2 regions of the Streptomyces sp. Pv4-95 genome follow, and region 1 is predicted to be linked to the other one. Evidence: riboswitches for the same ligand, from Rfam matches in the RefSeq annotation. Region 1 holds a riboswitch; the other holds the start of a gene.
What was found. A riboswitch is a leader RNA that binds a small molecule or an ion and turns the genes downstream of it on or off. The one in region 1 is predicted to bind cobalamin.
Positions count from the first base shown of each region.

Region 2: another riboswitch for cobalamin. It lies ahead of thiI (tRNA uracil 4-sulfurtransferase ThiI); the one in region 1 lies ahead of QOM21_RS32170 (CbtB-domain containing protein).

Region 1 is NZ_CP127172.1:7,332,987-7,340,341, forward strand. It holds gene QOM21_RS32155 (creatininase family protein) at 1-578, opposite strand, end outside; gene ribA (GTP cyclohydrolase II) at 776-1,513, shown strand; gene QOM21_RS32165 (CbtA family protein) at 1,607-2,365, opposite strand; gene QOM21_RS32170 (CbtB-domain containing protein) at 2,380-2,598, opposite strand; cobalamin riboswitch at 2,638-2,788, opposite strand; gene QOM21_RS32175 (histidine phosphatase family protein) at 2,907-3,479, shown strand; gene QOM21_RS32180 (SPW repeat protein) at 3,624-4,064, shown strand; gene QOM21_RS32185 (hypothetical protein) at 4,165-4,473, opposite strand; gene QOM21_RS32190 (alkyl/aryl-sulfatase) at 4,942-6,768, shown strand; gene QOM21_RS32195 (SDR family NAD(P)-dependent oxidoreductase) at 6,838-7,355, shown strand, end outside.
Region 2 is NZ_CP127172.1:8,197,361-8,204,715, forward strand. It holds gene QOM21_RS36055 (hypothetical protein) at 1-414, opposite strand, end outside; gene QOM21_RS36060 (short-chain fatty acyl-CoA regulator family protein) at 737-1,030, opposite strand; gene cobF (precorrin-6A synthase (deacetylating)) at 1,151-2,002, opposite strand; gene thiI (tRNA uracil 4-sulfurtransferase ThiI) at 1,999-3,306, opposite strand; cobalamin riboswitch at 3,478-3,693, opposite strand; gene QOM21_RS36075 ((2Fe-2S)-binding protein) at 4,068-4,790, opposite strand; gene QOM21_RS36080 (cobalamin-binding protein) at 4,999-5,925, opposite strand; partial or broken gene QOM21_RS36085 (enoyl-CoA hydratase) at 6,237-6,356, shown strand; gene QOM21_RS36090 (helix-turn-helix domain-containing protein) at 6,474-6,695, opposite strand; gene QOM21_RS36095 (DUF2975 domain-containing protein) at 6,695-7,192, opposite strand.

The sequences.
Region 1 (7,355 bases):
ACGTGGTCAGCGGCGGTGTATCCGGGCCGGACCAGTGCGGGGTGGGCGTGCAGCAGGAGGGAGGTCTCCGCCTCTCCCGCGTGCATATCGCTGTGCGAGCTGGTCACCACTCCGGCCCGGCGGCGCGCCGCGTCCCAGTCGGCCGACCCCGGGAAGAGCGCCATGCGGGTGCCGGTGCCCGCGGACTCCTGCACCACATTGCGCAGCACGTAGTTCCCGCCGTGGCCGTTGACGAGGACGAGGGTGCCGATCCCGGAGCGCCGGAGCGAGGCGGCGATGTCCGTCACGACGGTGTGCAGGGTGGCCGCGGAGATGCTGACCGTGCCGGGCCAGGCGGCGTGTTCCTGCGAGCAGGAGATCGTCAGCGGTGGCAGCAGGAGCACCGGATGGGTGGCGGCGATCTCCGCCGCGATGGTGCAGGCGATGACCGTGTCCGTCGTCAACGGCAGGTGCGCGCCGTGCTGTTCGAAGCTTCCGATGGGGAGCACCGCCAGCTTCGGCTGCTGCTGCCGTACCTCCTCCGCGGTGTCCGTCGGCAGGAGGCCGGGGGGCGAGGTCCGTTGTCCCGAAGCGGTCATGGTGGGGCGGGCCTTTCGTCGCTCGGTGCCGGTGTCGGCGCAGCAGTCGCAGCATAGGCCGCGAGCGCCGCGCCGGGCTGGGCGGTGCACTCCGCCCTTGTGCATGCCACACACCCCATCGACCATGCAGGTGGCGGGCCTTGTCATCTTGTGAGTGATTGCCGCCTCCCGTTCTCCCGCGCACGTACGATCGCGGAATGACGGAGCCCGGTGCCGATGTCGCGTTCGACGATGCCGCTCGCCAGTCCGGTGTCGTACGGCAACTCACGGAAAACGAACGGAGAGCAGCGGTCAACCGCCTCGCGGATGCGGTGCGACCCGCGACCGTGCAGCGGGTCGCCGAGGTGCGTATGCCGACGGCGTACGGCGAGTTCCTGGCGGTCGGCTACCTGGACCGCCGGGGCGGCGTGGAGCACGTGGCGCTGGTGCACGGCGACGTGGCCGGCCGGACGGTCCTCGCCCGGCTGCACTCGGAATGCCTGACGGGAGACGCCTTCGCGTCCACGCACTGCGAGTGCGGCGAACAGCTGTCCGAGGCCCTTCGGGCGATCGTGGCCGAAGGGCGGGGCGTCCTGGTCTATCTGCGCGGCCATGAGGGGCGCGGAATCGGGCTGGTCGCCAAGCTGCGGGCGATGGGACTGCAGGAGGACGGTCTGGACACCGTCGAGGCGAATATCGCCCTGGGCCTGCCGGTCGATGCCCGCGACTACGGATCAGGCGCCGCCATGTTGCACGATCTCGGTGTCCGGTCCGTGCGCCTGCTGTCGAACAATCCACGCAAACGCGAGGCGTTGGTGCGGCACGGTGTCACGGTCGAGGCGCAGGTCCCGCTGCTGACGCCGCCCGGCGCCGAGAACCTCCGCTATCTGCGCACCAAACGCGAGCGGCTCGACCACGACCTGCCGCATCTCGACCACCTTCCCGGCCAGTCCTGAGGCTCAGGTGGCCCGCCGGGTTCGTCGCCCGAGTACGTGGAAGGGGCCCGCGACAGCCGTCGCGGGCCCCTTCCACGTGGTGCGGCACTGCCGTCAGGGTGTGACCGGCACACTCCGCGCGGCAGCAGCCTCCTTCGTCGGGACGACGCGCTCCGCGAGGTGGCCGAAGATCAGCCCGAAGGCGGTCCACAGCACCAGTTGGATGGCGATCGCCGACAGCCGGAACTGCCAGAGCAGCGTGCCGGAGAAACCGTGCGGCACCTCGTTCATGGACGGCAGGAAGGCGTACGCGATGCCGATGGCCACGACGAAGGCCGCGCCGCCCGCCACCGTGGCGTACCAGTTGCCCAGCTTGGGAGCGAGCCGCCGCCCGAGAATCGTCGCGGCGACGGCGAGCAGGATGCCCAGCAGCATCATCAGGAAGTACAGAGCCGTGCGCTTGCCGATGGTGTCGGGGTCGCCGACCGCCGGCGGATTGGCCGGGTACTTCAGGAACGGTACGAGGTAGACGGCCACCAGGGCGGCCGCGGACAGCAGGACGGCGGTGGCCCGGGCCCCGAAGCGGCCGATCCGGCCCAGGGCGAAGCAGAAGGCCAGCGCGGCGATCCCGCCCAGGGCCACGCCGTAGACCAGTACGCCGGTCGCCAGCCCCGCCGTGGACTGCACACCGCGGCTGACGACCTCCACCTCGTGCTCGTGGCCGTGGCTGTGTGTCTGCGCTTCCTCGAAGGCGATGGCGGCGTCCACCCTCGGTTCGCCCAGGAAGTAGGCGACGACGAGGGCGACGACACCGGCTGCCAGACCCGCGAGCATGCCGCGCACCAGGAGATTTCTGATGGTGACGGAGTTCATTTCCTCGGGTCCGATCAGTGGCAGGGGAAGCCGAGCAGGTGGCGGCCGTCGTGGACCCACTCGTGGACGTCCGTACCGGACAGCAGTGAGGTGGCGCCCTGCTCCGCGCCGATGAAGTACAGCAGGACGAGCATCAGGACGCCGAAGAACAGCGCCCACGGGGCGATCGCCTTGAGGGGGAGTGTTGCCGGGGTGACGGCGCCGGTCGTCGGCGGTGCGATGGTCTGAGCCATGGCGGAACCTCCTGGTAGGGGAACTCGCGTCCCGTGTAGCGGAGTGCGCAATGACATGGCGGGTCTGGCTCGCCCGGTCCCGGCCCCCGCGGGGGCCGAGTCGAAACCGGACATACAGTGGCGCGACCGCGCCGGGATCCCACCGGCTTCCGTCATGTCATCGTCAATATCCTCGGGAAGGTACCGCGAACCGGCGGGCGGGCCAAGGCCGAGCAGGGGGCGGAGAGGGGCAGTGCGGGGCGCGCGGTGTCGACAACTCGCCTTACCGGACGCTCTGTTGTTGCCGCGGCACATCGAAAGAGGGGTTCATGACAACTCGGGTGACGTTGCTCTCACCGGCTGCCGGGGACGCGCAGCGCGAGGTGCGGTTCGACGACGACGCGCCGCTGAGCGAGGCGGGGCTGCGCCGGGCCCGGGCCGCCGCGGGCGGCTTCCCGGCAGCCGACCGGACCCTGGTCTCCCCGTCCGTACGCTGCCGTCGCACGGCCGCTGAGCTGGGGCTCTCCGCGGCGACCGCGTCCGAGCTGGCCGGCTGTGGGATGGGCGCCTGGCGCGGCCGGACGCTGGCGGAGGTGGCCGAGGCGGATCCCGCGGCGGTGTCCGCCTGGCTGTCCGACCCCGGCTTCGCGGGGCACGGCGGGGAGTCGCTGCGGGAGCTGTGCGACCGGGTCGGAGGCTGGCTGGACGGCGTGGCCGACGTCTCCGGGCGGGTGCTGGCGGTGGTGGAGCCGGACGTGGTGCGGGCCGCGGCGGTGTGTGCCCTGCGGGTGCCGCTGGACGCCTTCTGGCGGATGGATGTGCCGCCGCTGACCGCGACCGAGTTGAGCGGTCGGGGCGGCCGCTGGAATCTGGCGCTGGGGCGGACGCCGGGGCGCCCGTAAGGGGTTTTCGGTGCGCCGGGCCCGTCGCGAGAAAATTGAAGGGCTGCACATCTACCCATAAAGGGGACATAAGTGCAGAATAAAGAGTGCGTGGCAGATGCCTCGCGGTACGGCCAAGGCTTGTGAACCAAGGAGGCGAGTCGCATGGCCGACGTCTCACACAGCAGGGGCGACCTCGCAGGTCACCCCGACGCTACCGAGATGCAAGCCCGATACGACCGGGTTCTCGGCGGGCGTGACGTGGTACTCGTGGACGGACCGGTGTTCCTCGTCGGCCTGTACTGCGCGGCTTCGCCATGGATCGTCCACTACACGGCCTCGCAGTCCGCGCTCGTGACGCACAACCTCATCGTCGGCATCGCGATCGCCCTGCTGGCCATCGGGTTCACCGTGACGCCGGACCGGATGTACGGCCTGAGCGGTGCGATGTGCGCGATCGGCGCGTGGATGATCGTGGCGCCGTGGATCGTCGGCACCAACCCGGATGCCGGCGTCATCTGGAACAACGTCGTCATCGGTGGCCTCACGTTCCTGCTGGGGGCGATGTGCGTCGCCGTGGCGTCGAGAAGCCGCCGCCTGACGTGAAGCCCGCTCCCGATAGGGGCTGGTGACAACCCGTCGACCCGCCTGCCGCCCGACGGACGGCCGGCGGGCCGGTGTGTGTCCGTCCGCCGCCGGATTGCGGTCATCCCGGCGGCGGTAAGTCCTCGCGAGGCCGTTCGCCGGCGCGGCCGGGGTACGGCGCGAAGGGGCGGCCGAAGTATCCGGCCAGCATCAGCCCGCCCGCGATGAGCAGGCCGTCACCGAAGGCGATGCCGACGGCGAGAAGGCCGGCCGCGGCGAGCAGAGCCGGCCGTGCGGCGCCGCGACGGTATGCCTCGCGCCGGTCCACGGGTCGCGGGCCGGCGGCGGGGGCCGGCCCCGTGTGCGGGGTGCGGTCGTGCCGGAACCGTTCGGCGGCGTCGGCGAGTTGGCGGTTCTGCTCGGGGGGCACGCGGCGTCCCTCCTGTTGCGGGTGCGGTCGTTGCGCGGTGGCGGCGTGAAGGAGGAGCGCCGCTGCGGGCGGACGGGAGCAGTGAGCTGAGGCGGGGGGAGTGCGCCCCGGGCCAACGCGCCCGTGGGCGTGCGCGGGTCACCACGTCACAGGCGTTGTTGTGCCCTGTGGCGCCCTGCTCGTAACTCTGTTGGCCCGACCGGTGACGCCGCGTGGACCGGCCCGGGGCCGCTTGGGAAGGGCCCCGTGGACCTGCGCGCCGTCCGGCTCTGTGGTCCATGTCAGGGATGGGGCGGGTGGGGCGTCGGCGTGCGTGCGTACGCGTATGCGCGAACGGGGCACAGTGGGGCACATCATGTTCAAGGGTCATCCGGCGGCGCCCTCCTGGGTGGCGATGGCTGATCCCCGTGGCGGAGGCGCCGGCGACGCGCCGGACCACCGTCCTGCCACCCGGAGAGGTAGTGCCACGTGAGTGCTGTGCCCGTCGATGACCACGCGGACTTCGCCGATGCCGACCGCGGATTCATCGCCGCGCTCGACCCGCCCCATGTCCTCGCGGCGGACGGCCGGGTGGTCTGGGACGCCGGGGCGTACGGGTTCCTGGCGGGCAACTGCCCCGATACGGCGAACGCGAGCCTGTGGCGCCAGGGCCGGCTGGTCGGCCGGCAGGGCCTGTACGAGGTGACGGAGGGCATCTACCAGGTCAGGGGGCTGGACCTGTCCAACATGACGCTGGTCGAGGGCGAGCACGGTGTCATCGTCGTCGACCCGCTCCGCTCGGCCGAGACCGCTGCCGCGGGGCTGGAGCTCTACCGCAGGCACCGCGGTGACCGGCCGGTCACCGCGCTGATCTACTCGCACTCCCACGAGGACCACTTCGGCGGCGGGCGCGGTGTGCTGCCGCACGGCCAGGACCGGGTTCCGGTACTGGCTCCCGCCGGCTTCCTGGAGCACGCGGTCAGCGAGAAGGTCTACGCGGGGACGGCCATGACCAGGCGTGCCGTCTACACGTACGGCACGGAGCTGCCCAAGGGGCCGGCCGGCCAGATCGGCTGCGGTCTCGGCACCACGGCCTCCACCGGTACCCGCACCCTCATCCCGCCGACCGTGGACATCACCGGCACCGGGCAGGAGGAGATCGTCGACGGGGTGCACATCGTCTTCCAGCTGACCGCGGACACCGAAGCGCCCGCGGAGATGAACTTCTACCTCCCGGCCCACCAGGCGCTGTGCCTGGCGGAGAACGTCACCCACACTCTGCACAACATCCTCCCGCTGCACGGTGCGGCCGTCCGCGACAGCCGGAAATGGGCACACCACCTCAACGAGTCCCTCGCGCTGTTCGGCGACGACGCGGAGATCGCCTTCGCGTCCCACCACTGGCCGACCTGGGGCAAGGAGCGGATCGGCAGCCTGCTGACGGGCCAGCGCGACCTCTACGCGTATCTGCACGACCAGACGCTGCGGCTGCTCAACCAGGGGCTGACCGGCACGGAGATCGCGGAGGAGCTGCGGCTGCCGCCGGCGCTGGAGCGGGAGTGGGCAAACCGCGGCTACTACGGTTCGGTGAGCCATAACGTCAAGGCGATCTACCAGCGCTACATGGGCTGGTTCGACGGAAATCCCGCCCATCTCTGGGAGCACCCGCCGGTCGAACAGGCCAAGCGCTATGTGCAGGTCCTGGGCGGCGCCGAGGCCGCATACGAGGCGGGCAAGCGGTACGCCGCCAACGGCGATCTGCGGTTCGCGGCCACCCTCCTCAACCATGTCGTCTTCGCCGACCCCGGCCATACGCGGGCCTGTCTGGAACTGGCGACCGTCTATGAGCGGCTGGGCCACGGCTGTGAGAACGGCACCTGGCGCAACTTCTATCTCACCGGAGCGATGGAACTGCGCGGCACTCCGGCGGAGGTGCCCCCGGACGCGACCGGTCCGGAGATTGCCATGGCGCTGAGTGTCGACCGGCTGCTGGATTCGCTCGCCATCCGCATCGACGGCCCCACGGCCGCGGAGTACCCGCTCTCCTTCGATGTGTACATCACCGACCAGGACCGCAGCTGGCGTCTGACGTTGTCCAACGGTGCGCTGACCCACCTGAGTTCGCCGGGCCCGCCGAGTCCGTCCGGGGAGCGGCGGCCGGATCTGACGCTGCGGCTCACCAAGGTCCAGTTGCTCGGTCTGCTCGCCGGCCGGGAGGCGGAGGGGGTGGAGCAGGAGGGGGACGCGGGGGCGCTGCAGCGGCTCATGAGTCTGCTCGTGGAGCCGGACCCCAATTTCTCCGTCGTCACGCCCTGATCGGACTCCCGCGGACCGCTCCAAGCTGTTAGGTTAGGCTTACCTAACCAATGAGTCGAGGGGTGAGGCATGCGGGAAGGGGAGCTCTCCGGGCGGACGGCGCTGGTCACGGGGGCCGGTGGCACTGCGGGGGAGGCCGTGGCGAGACTGCTGGCCGATCGCGGCGCGCGGGTGATCGCCGTCGACCGCGAGGCGGACGGCATCACCGCTCTGCAATCCGCGTACGGCGCCGCGCGCGTCATCGCCCGCGCCGTCGACATCACCGACCGCGCCGCCGTGGAGAGCCTGGTGGACGAGGCGGAGCGCACCGTCGGGCCCCTGGACATCCTCGTCAACGCCGCCGGTGTACTGCGCGCCGAGGATGTCGCCGCACTCACCGACCAGGACTGGGACGACCTCTTCGCCGTCAACACCACCGGCGTTTTCCACCTCTCCCGGGCGGTGGCCCGCCGGATGACCGATCGGCGGGCGGGCAGCATCATCACGGTGGGTGCCCACCCCGTCGGAGTGCCCCGGGCCGGTCTGGCCGAATACGCGGCCTCCAAGGCCGCCGCCGCACTCTTCACCAAGTGCCTCGGCAGCGAGCT
Region 2 (7,355 bases), 860 kb from region 1:
CGCCCAGGGGTTCACGCCGTCGCCGTCTTGGTGGGTCTGCGGCCGCACCCACAGGGCTTTCTCTCCGACTTCTTCCAGTTTCGGCGGGTAGTCGGTGGCGGCGAGAGGATCGGGGAGAGGCTCACGCTTCCACCGCGAACCGTCATAGTGCAGCAAGTGGGCGTTGGACTTGCCGTTGTTCTCGGTCCCGACCGCCCAGATGTCGTCCTTGGCCAGGACGGCGACATCCGTGAGTTCTCCGCTGAAGTCCGCGATGTGCTCGAACTTCCAAGTGAGGGAGCTGGTCTTCGGCGGGGCATCCTTGCCGCCGTTGTCTGCCGCGTCGGTGGAGCCTGTGGCCCGGGAGTCGGTCGGCTTGGAGTCCGCGCCGCATCCCGCAGCCGTGAGCACAGTGGCCAGCACGGCAGCGGTCACTATGCCCCTACGCCTGATTCCCGCAGCTCTGCGCATGATCGCTCCCCCTCGTCGCTCCCCTTCGGAGCGGTTCTCGGCGAGCGGGCAGCGTACCCGGCCGCCGACCGATATCGCGTGCTGCTGCGGGGGCCGAGCCTGCCTTGCAGTCCCAACGGGATTGGGAGTTGGCCTTTGGGGGCGCGCAACACAATGGGCTGTAGGCCCATGAGACCTGATGAGCACGGCAACATCGCCCCATCTCGACGCTGATGCCCTCGCGGGTGCGGGGGCCCTCGAAGCCCGCCGCGCACTGCGAACACTGCGGAGAGGCTCAAGGCGCCGCTCACCTGTCGCTGCCCGACGGCTCCACCGGATAGGGGACGTGAGTGCGCCGAACGGGTCGAAGGCGAGTCGGCCACCGGCCGGTGGGACGGGCCTGCTGGGCGCAGTCGCGGCGCTCGCAGATGCGGCAGCCCAGGCCGATCGGAGTAGCCGCCCGGGGGTCTTCCAGGGGCGATGCCTTCCGCGTAGACGAGGCGATGGGCGTGGCGCAGGGCATCGGCAGTGGCCGGTACCTCCGGGACACGGGCCGCCCAGGCGCCTGGGCGGCCCGTGTCCCGACTGCGACGCTCCCCATCGTGGGGTCCGCTCGACCCCGCTGGCGTCGTTGTATGACCGCAGCCTCGCCCGGTGTGAAACGTGGGAGCAGCTTGACCACAACGCGCTCATGCGGCAGCGCGCTTCGGCCACCGGGGTGCTACAGCGGCGGGAGAAGCCCGGCGGAGTTCTGGCCGGAACCCGATGGAGGCGTGGCCTCTGCCTGCTGATCGGGACCGTCGGTGCGCAGCAGGCAGGCATCCATGATCCAGCCATGACGCTTGCGTGCTGCGGCACGCAACTCCACTACCTGGTCGGCGACTTCGTTCAGTGGGCCGGAGACGAGCAGCTCTTCGGGTGTGCCGACGTAGGCGCCCCAGTACATCCACCAGCCCTCCGCCCGGTGCGCGGTGAGCGCCGCACCGACGTCGAGCATGACGGCGACGTCCTCGCCCGCGACGAGTCCTGACCCGGCGACGTGTCGGCCGGGGGCGATTCGGAGCGGCCTGCCGAGTCGGGTCAGCGTCGTACGGTGGCGGGCGGCCAGCACCGAGATGCTGCTCACCCCGGGAATCACGTTGTATGTGAACGACACCTGGCCGCGGGCAGCCACCTCATCCAGCGCGTCGATCGTGCTGTCGTAGAGCGCGGGGTCGCCCCACACGAGGAAGGCGCCGGTCCGGCTCGGCGCCAGTTCGTCCTGGATGAGCCGCTCGTACAGGGCGGCCCGGTGGTGGCGCCAGTCGACGACCTGGGACCGGTAGCCCGCGGTGTCCGCGGGGGAGCGGTCACGCCGCGGGTCCTCGGCTTCGACCACCCGGTGGCCGGGGCCGGCGTGCTCGGCCACCAGGTTGCGGCGTAGTCGTGTCAGTTCGGACGTCCGCGTGCCCTTGTCCAGGAGGAGGAACACCTCGCAGTCCCGCATGGCCCGCACGGCGGCCAGCGTCACATGCTCCGGATCTCCCGCGCCGATCCCGATCACCAGGATCCGCCGCAGGTCCTCGCCGGTCATGAGGACACCGCCGCGGACGGTGCCGTCGCGCACACGGCCGTGCCCGTACCGCCATGCGCGAACTCGCTGTCCGCGTCCGCCCGGTCTTCCCCTTCGATCTCACCCGGATACATGACCTGGACGTCGCGCAGCAGGCCGTCCACCACGTCGTCAAGATCGAGGCGCTTCTCCACCGAGCGCAGGTCGGTCAATCCGGCCCGGAGGGAGACTCGGGGTGGTGCGAGGAGTTTGCAGCAGTCCTCGTCAGGCAGTACGGAGATCTCCGCCGTGCCGATGGCCCGGGCTTCGTCGATGATCTCCTGCTTCTCCCAGCCGACCAGCGGGCGAAGCACCGGCAGGGTGGCGGCCTCGTCCACGGCGGCCATGTTCGCGAGGGTCTGGCTGGCCACCTGCCCCAGGCTGTCACCCGTCACCAGGGCTTCCGCTCGGGTCCGGCTCGCCAGCGCGGAAGCCGCGCGGACCATCAGCCGTCGCTGTGCGACGACCTGAAGCTTGCCGGCCCCCGCGATGGCCAGTTGCTTCTGGGCGTTGCCGAGCGCGATGACATGCAGCCGTCCGCCGGGCTGGTAGCGGTTGAGTTCACGCGCGAGGGCGTAAGCCTTGTAGACGGAAGCGGCGTTCGTGTACGGGGCGCCGGTGAAGTGGACGAAGTCGCAGCGCAGCCCGCGACGCATCGCCCGATGGGCCGCCACCGGCGAGTCGTAGCCGCCGGAGAGCAGCACCAGGGCACGCCCGCCGGAGCCGACGGGGAGCCCGCCCGCCCCCTGGTAGCGGTTCCATGAGACATAGCTCTCCTTGTGGTCGATCTCGACCGAGAGTCGTACATCCGGGTTGGAGAGGTTCACCGGCACCGGTCCCAGAGCTTCCTGGACGCGTGCGCCGAGAAAGCGCTCGAACTGCGACGAGGTCATCTCGAAGCCCTTGTACCGACGCTTGACCCGCACGGCGAAACTGATCCCGGGCTGCTCGGCACGGGCGTCGGCGAGCGCGTCCACAGCCACCTGCGTGATGTCCGCAACGGTGCCGGGGACCCGCAGGGCGGGCTCCACCGAGTTGAACCCGATCACCCGGCGGGCGCGCTCCACCAGGACATCCTGCGAAACCTCGCCGCCGAGCACGGTCACGTTCTGGCCGGACTTGATCCACGTGGAGCCGCCTATGCCCCGCAGAGCGTGGCGGAGGTTGTCGTGCAACCGCTCGGTGAACAGGTGCCGGTTGCGGCCCTTGAGGAAGATCTCACCATGCTTGAGCAGGACACAGGGGCCGCTGGGGCGAGGCGTTCGAGGGGAGGGGACGGTGGGCATGCTCGGTTCGTCGGGCACGAAACTCTCCTTCGCGAGTCGTCGTGAGGACCGGATCAGGGCCGCGAACGGGATGCGGGCCGGCCCGTCCCCGTCATGCGCAGGGAGAGGTGGAACGCGCCACTCGGTCATCGGTCCCGGTACCGGGTCGCCGTGGATGCGTGCGCGGTGATCACACCCCGCACGAGCAGTGGCAGGTCTTCGGACTCGTGGGCACATCCCGAAGGACGGGGCACCTACTGACCGTCGCTTCCCAGGTCACACGACCCAGTGCTGGATGACGGCGGTCGTTCCCACTCACCGCTGCGAGGCAGTCCCGGACTCCCACCGGGTTCCCTCTTACGACACCCCGTCTGGCGGACGGGGCGAACCAGCTGCTGGTCCAGGGTAGACAAGGCGGCACACGGCCCACGCACCAGCGGGGGGGGGGCCACCGCGCGCCGCGGGCCTCAGCGGCCTGGCAAGGCGTCGGACTCGACCGTAGACAGTGGTTGCCTGATCGTGGTCCCCTGCCGCACCGATCCGGAGGTCTGACCACAGCAAGGCCGGTAGACCACTCAAGGAGTCCGAGAGTTCCACAGCGAGCGGAACGACCGCCGTGCCCGACACCGGCCCTCCTTGCGCGAGGAGGACACATCGCGCGACGACACCGGGCCGCCAGCACCTCACCGGTACGCGCTTCCCGGCATCACCTCCGTACTCGTCGTATGACGCCGCGATCTCGGCCGGATCGCGAATGGGCCCGGCCCGAAGGGGCTGACGCCCTATCGCCCGGTTCGCCTCAGCACGCAGTCTCCGCAGAGCCCTCCGCCTGGAACGCGGTAGTACAGGCAGCAACTGCGTCGTGAGAATTCAGGGACGGCGGGATCCAGGGTTCCGGTGTCGCGCAGAGGCGGGGCGTCGAGCAGGGTCGTGGTCAGCGCCACCGCTCGTTCCGCCGCTTCCGGGCGGCCTGTTCTGTGGCACCAGTCGTGCAGGACACGGAGGGTGCCGACCAGTGCCGAAGCGGCGTTGCCCCACAGCACCCGGGGGGAGATCGTGGCCACAGTGCTGACGGCCTGGAGCAGCGGCACCAGGTGACCGTGCAGGACCGCTGCCAGTAGTTGGCCCGACAGATCCTTCTCGGAGGTCGAGGGCAGGGGGCACGGGGCGGGCAGCCAGAGTTCGTCAGGGGTGCTCCGGTCCGGATGCCACCACAAGGCGTCGCTGTCGAGATCGGGTAGCCGTCCGGTCAGTACCGCGGGTGCAAGGGCGATGGACCACAGCCGCCCGGCCAGGCCCTGGTAAACGAGGGATGCGGCGACCCGCCGTTCCGCTGTGCGGAGCCGGGTGGCGACCGTCTCCAGGCGGTGGCTCAGTGCCGGTGAGGCATTCTCTTGGTACAGCTCGGCCAGGGGGACAAAGCCCTGGTCGCGCGGTGTTCCGGCATCGGTCCGTACGGAGAAGAACGGCCCTACCAACTCGCTGCGGCCGAGCGTTGCGGTCATCGGCTCCTGCGGCACCGGGCCCTCCTCGGTTCGGGCTGGGTTGCCCGGGCCGGATCGTAGCGGCCTGGGTGGGTTCGGTGCCGGGTCGGGTGGAGCCGGCAGGCGCCCGGCTCGGTGCTCCGTGAGGGAGCGGCCCGGTGAGGCGCGCTATGGCCGCATTGGGAGGCTGTTGCCTCGCAAGCCGTGGTGCCATTGTCCAGCCCTATGGTCACTCCTCCACTGCGGACAGGCGGGTCGCCTCGCCCGGCACCACGGGGTCGCCCGCATCGACGGAGTGCAGGACGTGGGCCAGGACCTCCGCACCCCGGACCACCCTCGGGCCCGGCCGGTTGAAGTAGGCGGGCCCGTCCAGGACCCAGACGGCCTCGTTGCGCACGGCGGGCAGTTCGTCCCAGCCCGGCAGTTCGGTGAGCAAACGGCGTTCCCGCAGCGTGCGGTCAGGGCTGAAGCCGCAGGGCAGAACGAGGATCACGTCGGGGCGGGCGGCGCGTACCGCACTCCACTCCATCGGCTCGGTGTGCTCGCCCGGCACCGCGAGCAGTGGCGTGCCGCCTGCGCAGGTGATCTGCTCCGGCACCCAGTGCCCCGCCGGCCAGAGCGGATCGAGCCACTCGATGGCCACCACGCGCGGTCGCGTTCGCCCGGCGGTCAGCTGCTCCACCTCTGCCAGGCGGGTACGCAGCTCCTCCCGCCGCTGCTCCGCGCGTTCACGTACGCCAAGCTGAGCGCCTACCGTGACCAGGCAGTCCAGTACATCGCCCAGGGTCCGCGGCTCCAGGCTGAGCACCTTGGTGTCGGCGTCCAGGACCCGCACCGCTCGGGAGACGCTGCTGTAGGACACCGCGCACACGTCGCACAGGTCCTGGGTGAGAACCACGTCCGGAGCGAGGGCGGCGAGAGCCCGGGTGTCGAGGGTGTAGAGCGAGGAGCCCGTGTGGGATGCGCCGCCCACGGCGTCGGAGATCTCCCTGCTGCTCAGGGTGTCCGCGGAGAACTCGGCAGCCGTGACGACGGGCATCCCGGTGACGGCTTCCGGCGGCCAGTCACATTCGTGGGTGCGGCCCACCAGGTCGGCGGTCAGACCGAGTTCGGCCACGATGTCGGTGGCCGCGGGCAGCAGGGAGACGATGCGCATGTTCCGACCCTAGGTGTATTGACCCGGCAGCGTTGTGCACACGGTCGATGGGCGGCTGACCTGCGAGCGCGGTGGTGGCATCGGTGGTGGCGAACGCACCGACTGTCCGCAGCGGGCGGTACCACCACCGGGCCGCCGGCTCGCGCTGGACGAGACTGGAGGAGAACAGCAGCGCATTCGTGCCTACCCCGTTGCCGCACAGGACGGCTGAGCGCGCGCAACCGCGGCGCGCCTCTGGGCGAGCACCTGCCCACTGGCCGAAACTGGAGTACGCGACGGCGAAGTGCTCCTGTGCAGTTCGTGGCGGGGTGGTTACCGAGGGCGTTCGCTTCGAACGGCGCCTGTTCCACGCCGTGTTCGCGACCGCGGATCAGAAGGAGGGCATGAGCGCCTTCGTCGACAAGCGACCGCCGGACTTCGTCCACCGCTGAGCGGGCGGCGCCGTGACGGGTGTGGGCCACTGTCTCCGCGACAGGGGCACGCGCCGGAGGTGATGCCGGCTTGGTGAAGTCTTCCTGTGGTTCAACTGCTCAGTCCCTCTCAACTGCCTAGCTCCCTTCGGCGTCGTGGGGCACCCAGCGCAGGACGTCGCCGGGTTGGCAGTCAAGGGCGTCGCAGATGGCTTCGAGGGTGGTGAACCGCACCGCCTTCGCCCGTCCGTTCTTGAGCACGGCGAGGTTGGCGGGGGTGATGCCGACGGTGGCGGCGAACTCGCCGACCGACAGGTTGCGTTCGGTGAGCAGGCGGTCGAGGTCGACGACGATCGCCATCAGATGACTCCGGCCATCTCCGTCCGGAGCGCCGTCGCTCTGCGCAGGAGACTTCGCATGATCAGGGTGAGCATGGCGAACGAGGCTCCCGCACCCGCGGCGGCGATCGCGGCTGCCAAGCCGCTCAGGACGTCCATACCGTCGTCCGGGGAGGGGATCTCGGCCACCGCCAGGTGTGCGGCGGCCCCGACCGCCAGCGTCGTGGCCACGACCGAGGACCCGATGATGATGTCGACCCACGGGTAGGCCCGTGGAGTGAAGATCGCGCCGTGCCGGACCATGCCGAGCAGCCTCCACACGGCGGCGAGGGCGACCTGGACGCAGGCCACGCCGAGGATGGCCACCGCCACGTAGGGCGCCGCGAAGGGGGCGTAGGCGGGGAAGACGTCGACCTCGTCGGCCGCCGTGGTCGGGATGACCACGATCTGGCCGAAGAGGCCGAGCGCGATTGCCACGGCGATAGCGGCCCGGAGCACGCCTGTGATGAGGTGATGCATCTATCGATTGTCGATCGACGCCTATCGGAAATCAATAGACCGAGGTGAGTTTCGGTCATTCGCGTTCGCCGCACGACCGTTGCAGGACAAGGGCTCATGCAGCACACAGGCTGAGGACCCGTCATTTGCCGGGGGCGAAGGGCGACCGAAACACGTGTGTTCG